3 regions of the Nitratireductor sp. OM-1 genome follow, and region 2 is predicted to be linked to each of the others. Evidence: riboswitches for the same ligand, from Rfam matches in the RefSeq annotation. Region 2 holds a riboswitch; each other region holds the start of a gene.

Region 1 (4,541 bases), on a different replicon from region 2:
TCGCCCTTGCCGCCATCGTTCTGGATGATGGTGGAGATGAGGGCCTGCTCCCATGCGCTGCCGAACCCGGCATAGGTCATGCCATCGAGATCGGCCGGGCGCTGGATGTCTTCACGCTCGCCATTGAAGACGAGGCGGCCCGTCTCGTGCTGCATCACCGCCATGACGACCGTGAGGTCGGCGCCCGTGGCGCGCTGGCTGTAGAAGCCGATGGAGCTGAGAATGCCGAATTCGGCAACGCCCGTGGCAACCAGCGTGCCGGAGGACGTGTCGGTGTAGGGCAGGATTTCGACATCAAGGCCGGCATCCTTGAACCAGCCCTTCGCCTGGGCGACGTAGAGCCCCACATGGTTGGTGTTGGGCGTCCAGTCCAGCGCGACGCTCAGGCGTTCCTGCGCCGTTGCCGGCAGCGCCATCGCGCCGAGCATCAGGGCTGCGGCTATCAGGCTCTTCATGGTCTTTCTCCTGTCTGACTGAGCAAGGTGTTCAAAAGGTCTTCTTCCAGCGCGCGGGCTTCGTCCGGCAGGGGCGCGCCAAGGCGCGGGCGCGGGGCGCGGACGACGACTTCGGAAATCACGCGGGCGGGACGGCGCGACAGCACATAGATGCGGTCTGAAAGGGCCACTGCTTCGCGCACGTCATGGGTCACGAGCAGCGTGGTCCAGCGTGCAGCGCGCCAGCGGTCTTCCAGCCAGCGCTGCATCTGCGCGCGGGTGAGCGCGTCGAGTGCGCCGAAGGGTTCATCGAGAAGCTGGATCGGGCGGGCCTGAATGACCGTGCGCAGAAGGGCTGCGCGCTGACGCATGCCGCCCGAGAGTTCCGCCGGATAGCGCTGTTCAAAGCCTTCCAGCCCGAATTCGGCGAACAGCGGCAGCGCGCGGGCGCGCGCCTCGGCGCGGGGCACACCCTGCACTTCCAGCCCCAGAATGACGTTGTCGATGATGCGTCGCCAGGGCATCAGCGCGTCGCGCTGCGGCATGAAGGCGAAGGTCTGGCCATCGCGCTTCAGCGGCGCGCCATCGCGCAGGATCTCGCCGCGATCCGGCGCAAGCGCGCCGGTGAGCAGGCGAAACAGGGTGGATTTTCCCGCTCCCGAAGGGCCGAGAATGGAGACGAACTCCCCCTGCCCCACATGCAGCGACACATCGTCGAGCACGGCGGTTTCGCCAAGCCTCACGCCAACATTGCGCATTTCCAGGGCGCTCATCGTGTCTGCCCCGCTTCACGCCAGCGCAGCAGCGCGCGTTGCAGAAGCGCCGAGACGCCGAAGAGCACCAGCGTCAGCGTGGAGCTGACCACGACCGCTGCCAGCATGAGATCCGGGCGAAAGCTGTTCTTGGCGTTGAGAATGACAATGCCGAGCCCGGCGCGCGCGCCGACATATTCGGAGAAGATCGCGGCGACCACGGCATAGGTGATCGAAATCCGCAGGCCGGCGAAGAAATAGGGCATGGCCGAGGGAAAGCGCGCCGCCCGGAACACTTTCCACCGCGACGCGCCCATGGAGCGCATCAGCGTTTCGATTTCGGGATCGGTGGATTCGTAGCCATCGACCAGCGCCACCAGCATGGGAAAGAAGGTGACGAGCGCCACGAGCAGGATTTTCGGTGTGAGACCGAAACCGAACCACAGGACGGCCAGCGGCGCGATGGCCACCAGCGGCAGGGTCTGGCTGACGACAAAGATCGGGAACAGCGCCCGCCGCAGCTTCGGCAGGAAATCGAGCGCCACCGAGAGGGCAAAGGCGATGCTGACGGAGAAGGCAAAGCCGGTCAGCGTCGCGCTCAGCGTTGGCAGCGTGTTCTCCCACAGGAGGGCGCGGTTGACGCCCATCTGTTCGATGACGCGCGAGGGCGCAGGCAGAACCAGCGGCGAAATGCCCGACAGCCGCACATAGATTTCCCAAAGGAGGATCGCACCGGCAACGCTTGCCAGGGCAGGCAAGCCGCGCACCAGCCGTCCGCCCGCAGGACGGGGCCGACCCTGAGACATGGGGTCAGGCCGTGGAGGGGCTGTTGGCGGAAACGGTGAGATCGACCGTCACATGGCCTTCGGGCGGACCGAACCGGCAGAAGGCCTGTTCGAGCGTTGCGAAAACCGGGCCTGCATCGCCGGTGAGACGGCTGCAGAAATTCTTGGAGCGGTCAAAGACGCCGCTCGACTTCAGGAAGTCGATGCAGCCCATGATCTCCGCCATGTGATCGCCGGCGCCCATCACGTAAAGCGAGAACTGCGCGCGTGCGATTTCCGACGTGGTCTTGGCATTGGCCACTGCTGCAAGCGCCGCCTTCTGACGTTCGGCGAGCGGCTCTGACGGATTGGCGAGTGCAGAGGTGCTGCAGATCGGATCGTCGGGCTCGCCGGGGCAGCCGCGCGATAGCGTGGCGCGCAGCACCACATGATGGCGGGTGGATGCGGCGGCGACGTAGAAATCGCGCAGCGCCGGAAACAGCACTTCGGGCGGGCCGACGACGAGCGTGGAGATATCGTCGGTCTCGATCCGCAACCGGTCCCGGTAAGGATCGAACGCGGAGAGCGACGACATGATGACGTCGACGAAATTGTCGGTCATCGGATAAAGGGAAAGCTGCGCACCTGCGAACATGATTGTCCTCCTTGCTCCGCTGGCATTACCCAGATCAGCTTCTAGGGCCCGAGGATTTGCACCCTCATCTCAGCCGCGGCGATACGCGGCACCCCTGTGGATGCGCGGAACGAACCAAATCCCGAGACGGAAAGCAAGTTGATTGTGCAGGAACTGTTTTGTCGGAGAACAAATGTACAGCTTTCCCACAGGCGTGGTGCGCCGGTGGGCTGAACGCCCCCGTCAGGCGGGGCAGGTAACCGTCACATCGGCCAGACGGAGCGCTTCGGACAGGTCTTCCGGCGGCATACTGTCGACGATCAGCGAATCGACTTCGGCAAAGGAGCAGACGCGCACCAGCCCCTTCCGGCCGAACTTGGAAGCATCGGTCACGACAACCCGGCGGCGACCACGCGCCAGAACCGCATTGCCGAACTGCGCCTCCTCCAGATCGTAATCCATGATGCCGGTCACCGCGTTCACCGCGCCGGCGGAAATGATGGCGTGATCGACGCTGAAACGGCTGACGAACTCGATGGCGGAAAAGCCGAGCGCGGAGCCACTGTCGCTGCGCAGCTCTCCGCCGGCCATGTAGACCTTGTTGCCATTGACGGTCGCCAGCGTGCGGGCGATGTCGGATGAGTTGGTAACGACGGTCAACTGCCGGTGGTCCAGCAGCGCGCGCGCCAGAAGGCTGGTAGTGGTGCCCGTGTCGAGCATCACCGACTCGCCATCGCGGATCGTCGAGGCGGCCAGTGCGGCGATGGTCTCCTTGGCCTGCCGGTTCTCCCGCATGCGCCGCTCGAACGGCGCTTCGCTGACCACGGACGGCAAGGCGATGGCGCCATGCATGCGCACGATGGCGCCGCGCCCGGCGAGCGCCTTCACATCGCGGCGGACGGTTTCCACCGACACCTCCAGATGCTGCGCCAGATCATTGACGCCCATTGTGCCCTGCTCTGTCAGAAGATCCAGAATCCGACCATGGCGGGGGGAATAGTTCATCTGCGTTGCCCTTACCGGTTGTGCCCGTTTATGCCCTATCATGACTGATTTGAAATTCAAGAATATGCAAATCGGTCAAACTTCAACATTTTTCTGTTGACTTCACACAGATGCCCATCAATTCTTCCTCAAAATCGACAGCCAAAGGCTGCGGGAGGAGACATGACGGCAGCACGGGAAATCACCGCCCCGGGCTCTGATCGGATTGCGGCACTGCCCCTATGGCAGGGGGCAATCACGATAGAGCCGCTTGTCGGCGGCATCAGCAATGAAAGCTGGCTCGTTACCGACGATGCCGGCGGCCATGTGGTCCGTTTCGGCAAGGACTATCCCTTTCATCACGTTATCCGCGACCGCGAATTGATGACCGCGCGCGCCGCCGAGTTAGCGTCCTTAGCACCATCCGTCGAGCATGCGGCGCCCGGCGTGATGGTTTGCAGACATCTCAATGCGAAAACATACGGCGAAGCCGATGTGCGCGCCAACATTGAACGCGTCGCCAGGATCGTTCGCGCCTTTCATCAGGACATGCCGCACCATGTTTCAGGGCCGGGCTTCATGTTCTGGCCGTTTCACGTCATCCGCGACTATGCGCGCACCCTGAAGGAAGGCGGGAGCCGGATGACGGAGCAGCTGCCGGCCTATCTCGCGCTGGCCGATGAGCTGGAAGCCGTACAGACGCCGCTTCCAATCGTGTTCGGTCACAACGACCTCCTGCCGGCCAACCTTCTGGATGACGGCAAGCGGCTGTGGCTGATCGATTTCGAATATGCCGGCTTCTCGACGGCGATGTTCGATCTGGCGGGTCTCTCCTCCAACGCCAGCTTTTCGGACGAAGAGTCCGAAGCGCTGCTCGGCTATTATTTCGACCGCACGCCCGATTGGGACCTGCGGCGCTCGCTGGCCTCCATGCAGTGCGCTTCGCTGTTGCGCGAGGCGATGTGGAGCATGA
Region 2 (4,541 bases):
TCAGACCGGCGACCACGGTCGCAGCCATCGGTCCGGCGACGAAGAGCAGCCCCGCGACGATGATGACGGTGTTGAGAACCGTCTCCAATGGCGTGTGCCAGACAATGCGGCGCGGCGCGACGGGCAGGTTGGCATCGCCGCTGAGCGACGCGCCGAGCCGGCTTAACGCCAGAACAACGCCGCCGGCCAGCGCCAGCTGCACCAGCGTCAGCACCAGCGCGCGGGCCGGGTCGAAGTCGAACCGCAGCGCCTGATAGATCGCCACTTCCAGCGTTGTCGCGCGGGGTCCGCCGCCAAGCAGCAGGACGATGGTGAACGAGGTCACGCACAGCATGAAGACGAGACCGGCAATGCCGGGAAGGGCCGCGCGCATGGCCGGCCATTCGAGAAACCGGAACGAGGCGCGCGCGCCCATGCCGAGCTGGGCCGCAAGACGCCACTGGTCGGCGGGCACGCTTTCCAGCGCGTTCAGGAACAGGCGCGTGGCAAGCGGCAGATTGAAGAAGACATGGGCGACCAGAATGCCCGAAAGCCCGTAAATACCGGGCCAGTGCTCATTGAAGAGCACGGACAGGAAAGGCGCGAAAATCCCCGCTCTTCCCAGAAGCGCCAGAATGCCGAGCGCCGCCACAATGGCGGGAAGCGCAAGCGGCACGGCAAACAGGCGCAGGATGAAGGCGCGCCCCACAAATGCGGGATGGCGCGCCAGCGCGCGCGCCAGAAGGATCGCCGGCACGACTGATAAAAGCGTCGATAACAGCGCCTGCCAGAGCGTGAAGCGGGCGATCCGCAGCAGATAGGCGTCGAAAGCTGCAAACGCGCCCGTACCCTGTTGCAGGGCCTCCACGGCAAGGCCCGCAAAGGCTCCGCCGATCAGCAGGCCGACAGCGGCCAGCGCAAGCCGTCCCGCTGCGATACGCCTGTCCATGAGGGGGCGTCTTTCCATGTCGGGCGCGCGCGAAACGGTCAGCGGCTCATCACCGAAAGCCACTCATCGACCCAGGCCTTGCGGTTTTCCGCCACCTCTTTCGATGAGAATTCGAGCGTCTCGCCCGGCTTCACCAGAGTGTCGAACACCGGGTTGAGCGGCTCCGATGTCTCGCCGGCCGGGAACATCCAGTTGGTTTCGGGAATCGCGTCCTGGAAGCCGGGGCCGGTCATGAAGGCGAGGAATTTCTGCGCCAGCGGGTTTTCCGCACCCTTCACGGTCTGTGCTGCCACTTCCACCTGAAGATAATGCCCTTCTTCAAAGCCCGCCGCCTTGTAGCGCTCGGAATCTTCGGCAATCTGGTGATAGGCGGGCGAGGTGGTGTAGGACAGCACCATCGGCGCTTCGCCGCTGGTGAACAGGCCATAGGCCTCGCTCCAGCCCGGCGTCACCGTCAGCACCTTGTCCTGCAGTTTGCCCCAGGCGTCCGCTGCGTCGTCGCCGTAGACGGCCTTCATCCAGAGCAGCAGTCCGAGGCCCGGCGTGGAGGTGCGCGGGTCCTGAATGGCGATCTTCAGATTACTGTCGCTCTCCACCAGCTCCTTCAGGCTTGCCGGCGGGGTCTCGATGGCCTCGGTGTCATAGACAAAGGCGAAATAGCCGTAGTCGAACGGAACGAACGTGTCGTCCTCGAACCCGCCCGGCACGTTCACCCTGCCCATTTCGACGCCATGGGGCGCAAACAGGCCGGTCTCGCGGGCCTCGTGCACGAGGTTGTTGTCGAGACCGAGCACGATGTCGGCCTTGGTCGATTTGCCTTCGAGCTTCACGCGGTTCAGAAGCGCCACGCCATCGGCCACGGAAACGAAATCCACGTCGCAGCCGCATTCCGCCTCGAACGCCTTCTCCACCGCCGGGCCGGGGCCCCAGTCGGAGGTGAAGCTCTCATAGGTGTAGACGGTGAGCTTGTCTTCGGCCGCCGCATGGCCGGCCATGGCCAGCGTGCCAAGCGCCATGGTGGAAAGCAGGGTGGTCGCGCGCATCTGCGCCTCCTCTCGTTTGGTTGGGGAATGAGGCGCTGTGCGAATAGCGTCTAATCCCTCCGCCGGTGCAAACCGGATCAGGTTCAGCGGGTTGGCCGGGTTCCACTGATGCGGCTTTCCCTTGATCAAGGCAAAGCTGCATCCGTTTCAACCACTGGGCCTCTCAGCCGGCAATCCGCCGGCACCCCGTTAGAGCGACCGGGAAAATAGGGCGCGGCAGGGGCCGGCGCAAGAGGCGGAATGGCGCGAACGCCGTTGGCGCTTGCCCGCCGGCATGATATGGGCCTCGACCATGAGCCTGTTTACCCTTCTCCTGGGCGGAGATCTCACACGCACGCCGGCACTCGATGCCGAAATCGCCGACAGCCGCATCATCGCGGCTGATTCAGGCATGCGTCACGCAGCGCTTCTGGGCGTTATGCCGGAGCTGTGGGTCGGCGATTTCGATTCCGAGCCGTACGGCATGGCCGAGGCCTATGCCCGGGTGCCGCGCCGCGCCTTTCCCGCCGACAAGGACAAGACGGACGGGGAACTCGCCATCGCTGCAGCGCTGGAAGCGGGCGCGACGAGCCTCGTTCTCGTGGGTGCTTTCGGCGGCGCGCGGCCCGATCACATGTTCCTGCATCTCGCGCAGGCGCTTCAGCTTTCAGAACAGGGCATTAAGACGCGGCTGACAAGCGGCGTGCAGGAAGGCGTGCCGCTGCTGCCCGGCATGCGCCATCGCTTCGACTATCCGCAGAAAACGCTGTTTTCGATCCTCGGCTTTTCGGCCCTTTCCGGCCTCACCGTGGAAGGGGCCAAATGGCCGCTCGATGCGGTCGAGGTTCCTTTCGGTTCGTCGCTGACCCTTTCCAATGTGGTCGATGGCGAACTCGCGGTTACCCTCAAAGAGGGCAGGGCGCTGCTGGTCGCCCATCTTTCCAACGACGGAGAACACTGATCCATGGCGCCGCCTCTTTTAAAGCTTGATGGCATTCGCCTGACCTTCGGCGGCACGCCGCTGCTCGATGGCGCATCGCTGATGGTCGGCCCCGGCGAGCGGCTGGCGCTGGTCGGGCGCAACGGCTCCGGCAAGTCGACGCTTCTGAAGATCGCCGCCGGCCTCGTGGAGCCGCAGGATGGCGAGGTGTTCCGCCAGCCGACGGCGACCGTGCGCTATCTGCCCCAGTCACCCGACTGGCAGGGTTTTTCGACCGTGCGCGCCTATGTGGAGGCCGGTCTCGGCCCGGCGGACGACATCAACCGTGTGGCGCTGGTCATCGACCGGCTGGGCCTGTCCGGCGATGAAGACCCGGCAACGCTGTCGGGCGGCGAGGCGCGCCGTGCAGCGCTCGCCCGGGTGCTTGCGCCCGAGCCTGATCTGCTGTTGCTGGACGAGCCGACCAACCATCTCGACCTCGCCACCATCGAATGGCTGGAAGAAGAGCTGCAGCGCACGTCTTCAGCCCTTGTCACCATCTCGCATGACCGTCGTTTTCTCGAACGCGTGAGCCGCGCAACCGTCTGGCTCGACCGTGGCGTCACGCGCAGGCTCGACAAGGGCTTTGCCCATTTCGAGGACTGGCGCGATCAGGTGCTGGAGGAGGAAGAGCGCGATCAGCACAAGCTTGCCCGCAAGATCGAGCGCGAGGAACACTGGCTGCGCTATGGCGTCACCGCGCGCCGCAAGCGTAATGTGCGCCGTCTGGGCGAGCTGCATGCGCTGCGCGAAAAGCATCGCAGCCATCGCGGTGCGGAAGGCGTGGCCACCATGACGGCCAGCGACGCCGCCGAATCCGGCAAGCTGGTCATCGAGGCAAAGGGCCTCGCCAAGTCCTATGACGGGCTTCAGGTGGTGAAGGATTTCTCCACGCGCATCCTGCGCGGCGACCGTGTTGGCCTTGTCGGCCCCAATGGAGCCGGCAAGACGACGCTGATCAATCTTCTGACCGGCAAGCTCGAGCCAGACGAAGGCTCGCTGCGGCTCGGCGCAAATCTGGAAATCGCCATTCTGGACCAGAAGCGCGCTCTGGACCCGCTGGAGACTCTGTCTCATTTCCTCACCGATGGCCGTGGCGACAGTGTCGTGGTCAACGGGCAGGAGCGGCATGTCGTCTCCTACATGAAGGACTTCCTGTTCAAGCCCGAGCAGGCGCGCACGCCCATCCGCGAGCTCTCCGGTGGCGAGCGCGCGCGGCTTGTGCTCGCCCGCCTTCTGGCCCGCCCGGCCAATCTTCTCGTACTCGATGAGCCGACTAACGATCTCGACATGGAAACGCTCGATCTCCTGCAGGAGCTTGTCGAGGGCTTCCCCGGCACCGTGCTGCTCGTCAGCCATGACCGCGACTTCCTCGACCGCACGGTCACGAGCACCATTGCGCCGGCCGGCGATGGCCGCTGGATCGAATATGCCGGCGGCTATGCCGACATGATGGCGCAGCGCAAGGGCGAGGAGCTGGAGCGGCGCAAGGCGCGCACGGCAGAGCAGCAGAAGGCCAGGTCAGCCGGCAATGCAGGTGCGCCGAGGGCAGCTTCGAAGAAGCTCTCCTACAAGCAGAAATTCGCACTGGAGACCCTGCCGAAGAAGCTCG
Region 3 (4,541 bases), on a different replicon from region 2:
GGCGACGTGATCACCGGCGTCATGCTCGGCGCGTTCATGATCCAGGGCCTCACGCCCGGCCCGCTTCTGTTCCAGAACAATCTGAACGAGGTCTACATGCTGTTCATCGGCATGATGTTCTCCTCGGTCCTGCTGTTCGGTGCGGGCAAGCTGACGGTGCGCTTCTTCTCGCACATCGCGTCGATCCCGCAGGTGCTTCTGACGCCTGTGGTCCTGATGCTGTGCGTCTATGGCATCTATTCGATTTCCAGCAACATGTTCGACGTCACCGTCCTGCTCATCATGGGCGTGGTCGGCTTCATCATGCTGCTTTTGAACATCCCCCCGGCGCCGTTCCTGATCGCCTTCATTCTGGGGCCGATGTTCGAGGACAATCTGCGCCGCGCGCTGGCCATTTCGCGCGGTGACCCGTCCGTCTTCTTCCAGTCCGCCATTTCCTGGATTTTCGCAGGTCTGATCGTGTTCTTCGTCGGCCTGACGATCCGCCGGGAGTGGCAAAAATACCGAGAGAACCGTGCTGCACAGAATGCCTGAGGCCGAAAAGTCCACCATGTCACTGCTTGAGAATGCCAAGAGCCACCTGAAGGATCTGGTCGCCTTCGATACGACGAGCCGCTACACGAACCGGCCGCTCATCGACCACATGGCGGCGTTCCTGCGGGAATACGGCATCGAGCCGGTCATTTTGCTGGACGAGACGGGCGAGAAGGCAAACTTGATCGCCCGCATCGGCCCTGCCGACGTTCCCGGCGTCGTGCTGTCCGGCCACACCGATGTGGTGCCGGCGCTGGAAAAGGGCTGGACTTCCGGTCCGTTCGACCTGACCGAGCGCGACGGAAAGCTCTATGGCCGCGGAAGCTGCGACATGAAGGGCTTTGCCGCCTGTGTCATGGCGATGGTGCCGCAGCTTGCAGCCGCGAAGCTGGAAAGGCCGGTCTGGCTCTGCTTCTCGCATGACGAGGAAGTGGGCTGCCTCGGTGCGCCGGCCATCGCCGAATGGCTGGCCGCGCTCGACGTGCCGCCCATGCTGGCGATCATCGGCGAGCCGACCGACATGACGCTGGTGACCGGCCAGAAGGGCAAGATCGCCATGCGCTGCCATGTGCATGGCACGTCCGGCCACTCCTCCTTCGCGCCTGATCACGTCAACGCCATCGACTATGCGGCGCGCATCGTTTCGATGATCGCCGAACGCGGCGAGCAGATCGGCGAGGAAGGCCCCTTCGACCGCGACTTCACGGTGCCGCATTCGACCATGCTGGCGACCATGATTTCCGGCGGTGTCGCGACCAATGTGACGCCGGATCTGTGCAGCTTCACCTTCGAGATCCGCAGCCTGCCGACCCATGATGCGCGGGCCGAACTGGAATCTCTGAAAAAGCGCGCAAACGAAGAAATTTTGCCGAAAATGCAGGCGAAATGCGCCGAAACCGGCATCGAATGGGAAGAAATTTTCGCCTATCCGGCGATGGGCGACAGCACGTCGACCGACGGCTTCGCCTTCTTCCGCGACATCATGCCGGAATGGTCCGGCAAGGTGTCCTACGGTTCGGAAGGCGGTGTGTTCGAGACCATCGGCGGCATCCCTTCGGTGATTGTCGGCCCCGGCTCGATCCGCCAGGCGCATAAGCCGGATGAGTTCGTTGCCATCGAGCAGCTGGACCTTTGCCTCGATTTCCTGGGCAAGGTCGCCCGGAAGGTCACCGAACCGGCCTGACCTAAGCTTTCCGGCCCGGCCGCTCATCGCGGCCGGCCCTCCCCTGACGCAGAGTTCTGCACAACCGCGTCAGCCTGCTTGACAAGCAGCACCGCCTTCGCCCACCCTAAAGCCTCACCTGGGGGGTCCCGCCAAGGGGCTGAGATTCTGCTGGCATGGTTTTCCATGCAGCGCAGTGACCCGATGAACCTGATCCAGTTCATACTGGCGTAGGGATGGTGCATGCTTGGCGGGTCACAGGCTTATCGCGGCCGAAAACCGTTTCCGTACAGGAACGTCACAGCTCTTCCTCCTCTCGGCACGAACTGGGTCTCCATTGCTGAACGAGCAGAGGAGGCTCTGAACCCATGGACGCATTTGCCCCGACCGTAACCACCGGCCCGTTGCCGGCGTCGCGCAAGGTCTACAAACCCGGAACGCTTCACCCCGAGATTCGCGTGCCCATGCGCGAAATCGCCGTGCATCCAAGCGCCGGCGAACCGCCGGTGACCGTCTACGATTCCTCCGGCCCATACTCTGATCCCGACATGCTGATCGAGATCGACAGGGGCCTGCCGCGCATCCGCGAAGCCTGGGTAAAGGCGCGCGGCGACGTGGAAGCCTATGAGGGACGCCACGTCAAACCGGAAGACAATGGTTTTGCCACCGGCGACCGGCTGACGCCGGAATTTCCCATTCGCCATCAGCCGCTGAAAGCGAAGGACGGCAAGGCCGTCACGCAGCTCGCCTATGCGCGCGCCGGCATCATCACGCCGGAGATGGAATTCATCGCCATCCGTGAAAATCTCGGACGCGCGCAGGCCAAGGCCGCGCTTGCCCGCGACGGCGAGAGCTTTGGCGCATCGATCCCCGATTTCGTGACGCCGGAATTCGTGCGTGACGAGGTGGCGCGCGGCCGGGCTGTGATCCCCTCCAACATCAACCACCCGGAAGCCGAGCCGATGATCATCGGCCGCAACTTCCTCGTGAAGATCAACGCCAATATCGGCAATTCCGCCGTCACCTCCTCCATGGCAGAGGAAGTGGAAAAGATGGTGTGGGCGACGCGCTGGGGTGGCGATACGGTGATGGACCTGTCGACCGGCCGCAACATTCACAACATCCGCGAATGGATCATCCGCAATTCGCCCGTGCCGATCGGTACCGTGCCGATCTATCAGGCGCTGGAAAAGGTGAACGGCATTGCCGAAGATCTGAACTGGGAGGTGTTCCGCGACACGCTGATCGAACAGGCCGAACAGGGCGTCGACTATTTCACCATCCATGCGGGTGTGCGCCTGCACTACATTCCGCTGACGGTCGACCGTGTCACGGGCATCGTTTCGCGCGGCGGCTCGATCATGGCCAAGTGGTGCCTGCACCACCACAAGGAGAGCTTTCTCTACGAGAACTTTGCGGAAATCTGCGACATCTGCCGCGCCTATGACGTGTCGTTCTCGCTGGGCGACGGCCTGCGGCCCGGCTCCATCGCCGACGCCAATGACGCAGCCCAGTTTGCCGAGCTGGAAACGCTGGGCGAACTGACGAAGATCGCCTGGGAGAAGGACTGCCAGGTCATCATCGAAGGCCCCGGTCATGTGCCCATGCACAAGATCAAGGAAAACATGGACAAGCAGCTCGAGGTCTGCGGCGAGGCTCCGTTCTATACGCTTGGGCCGCTCACCACGGACATTGCGCCGGGCTATGACCACATCACGAGCGGCATCGGCGCGGCGATGATCGGCTGGTATGGCACGGCCATGCTCTGCTACGTCACGCCGAAAGAGCATCTGGGCCTGCCTGACCGCGATGACGTGAAGACAGGCGTCATCACCTACAAGATCGCAGCGCATGCGGCGGACCTCGCCAAGGGGCATCCGGCGGCGAAGATCCGCGATGATGCGCTTTCGCGGGCGCGCTTCGAGTTCCGCTGGGAGGATCAGTTCAACCTCTCGCTGGACCCGGAAACGGCGCGTAATTTCCATGATCAGACCCTGCCGAAGGAGGCGCACAAGGTGGCGCATTTCTGCTCCATGTGCGGCCCGAAATTCTGCTCCATGCGCATTTCCCACGACATCCGCGCCGAGGCGCAGAAGGAGGGGATGGCGAAGATGGCGGAGAAGTTCCGCGAGGGCGGCGATCTCTACATGCCGCTCGACCAGGTGGCGGCGGAGAACGGGGACTGACCCATGCATGTCCTCATTCGCGGGGCCGGCATTGCCGGCCTCACGCTGGCCCATGAGCTTGTCCGGGCGGGCGCGCAGGTGACTGTCTGCGACGTTCGCGCCGGACCGGCGGGCAGCGCCTCATGGCTTGCCGGCGGGATGCTTGCGCCCTGGTGCGAGCGCGAGAGCGCGGAGGAGCCGGTTCTGACACTGGGACGCCTTGCGGCGGACTGGTGGGACGGGGCGCTGCCCGGCCATGTGTTGCACAATGGAACGCTGGTGGTCGCGCCTGCGCGCGATGCGGCGGAACTCAACCGCTTCGCCACCCGCACGGGCGGCCATGATTGGCTGGATGGCGACGGCGTGGCGGCACTGGAGCCGGACCTTGCCGGGCGGTTTCGGCGTGGGCTTTTCTTCCGTGATGAAGCGCATCTCGACCCGCGCCGGGCGATGACGGCGCTGATAACCGCGTTGAAAACGGCGGGAGTACGCTTTGCTTACGGTAACGATACGCCGGTTGAGGCGGACAGGATTGCCGATTGCACCGGCATGGCGGCGGCTGATGACGAGCTGCGTGGAGTGCGTGGCGAAATGCTTCTGCTGCGCACGAAAGAGATCAGCCTTTCACGCCCGGTGCGTCTGCTTCATCCGCGCATTCCGGTCTATATCGTGCCGCGCGA

What was found. Region 2 has a riboswitch for thiamine pyrophosphate ahead of thiB (thiamine ABC transporter substrate binding subunit). Riboswitches for the same ligand answer to the same signal wherever they lie in the genome.
Region 1: it holds a riboswitch for thiamine pyrophosphate, as region 2 does, so the genes downstream of both, DEJ54_RS22035 (YkoF family thiamine/hydroxymethylpyrimidine-binding protein) here and thiB (thiamine ABC transporter substrate binding subunit) in region 2, are expected to answer to the same signal.
Region 3: it holds a riboswitch for thiamine pyrophosphate, as region 2 does, so the genes downstream of both, thiC (phosphomethylpyrimidine synthase ThiC) here and thiB (thiamine ABC transporter substrate binding subunit) in region 2, are expected to answer to the same signal.

The regions. Positions count from the first base shown of each region.
Region 1 is NZ_CP029209.1:633,236-637,776, reverse strand. Features, by position in the region: gene DEJ54_RS22050 (ABC transporter substrate-binding protein) at 1-455, opposite strand, end outside; gene DEJ54_RS22045 (ABC transporter ATP-binding protein) at 452-1,207, opposite strand; gene DEJ54_RS22040 (ABC transporter permease) at 1,204-1,992, opposite strand; gene DEJ54_RS22035 (YkoF family thiamine/hydroxymethylpyrimidine-binding protein) at 1,997-2,605, opposite strand; TPP riboswitch at 2,599-2,711, opposite strand; gene DEJ54_RS22030 (DeoR/GlpR family DNA-binding transcription regulator) at 2,828-3,589, opposite strand; gene DEJ54_RS22025 (phosphotransferase family protein) at 3,752-4,541, shown strand, end outside.
Region 2 is NZ_CP029208.1:677,499-682,039, reverse strand. Features, by position in the region: gene thiP (thiamine/thiamine pyrophosphate ABC transporter permease) at 1-928, opposite strand, end outside; gene thiB (thiamine ABC transporter substrate binding subunit) at 967-1,971, opposite strand; TPP riboswitch at 2,009-2,170, opposite strand; gene DEJ54_RS03165 (thiamine diphosphokinase) at 2,264-2,911, shown strand; gene DEJ54_RS03160 (ABC-F family ATP-binding cassette domain-containing protein) at 2,915-4,541, shown strand, end outside.
Region 3 is NZ_CP029209.1:792,346-796,886, reverse strand. Features, by position in the region: gene DEJ54_RS22815 (tripartite tricarboxylate transporter permease) at 1-534, shown strand, start outside; gene argE (acetylornithine deacetylase) at 551-1,717, shown strand; TPP riboswitch at 1,827-1,951, shown strand; gene thiC (phosphomethylpyrimidine synthase ThiC) at 2,065-3,882, shown strand; gene thiO (glycine oxidase ThiO) at 3,886-4,541, shown strand, end outside.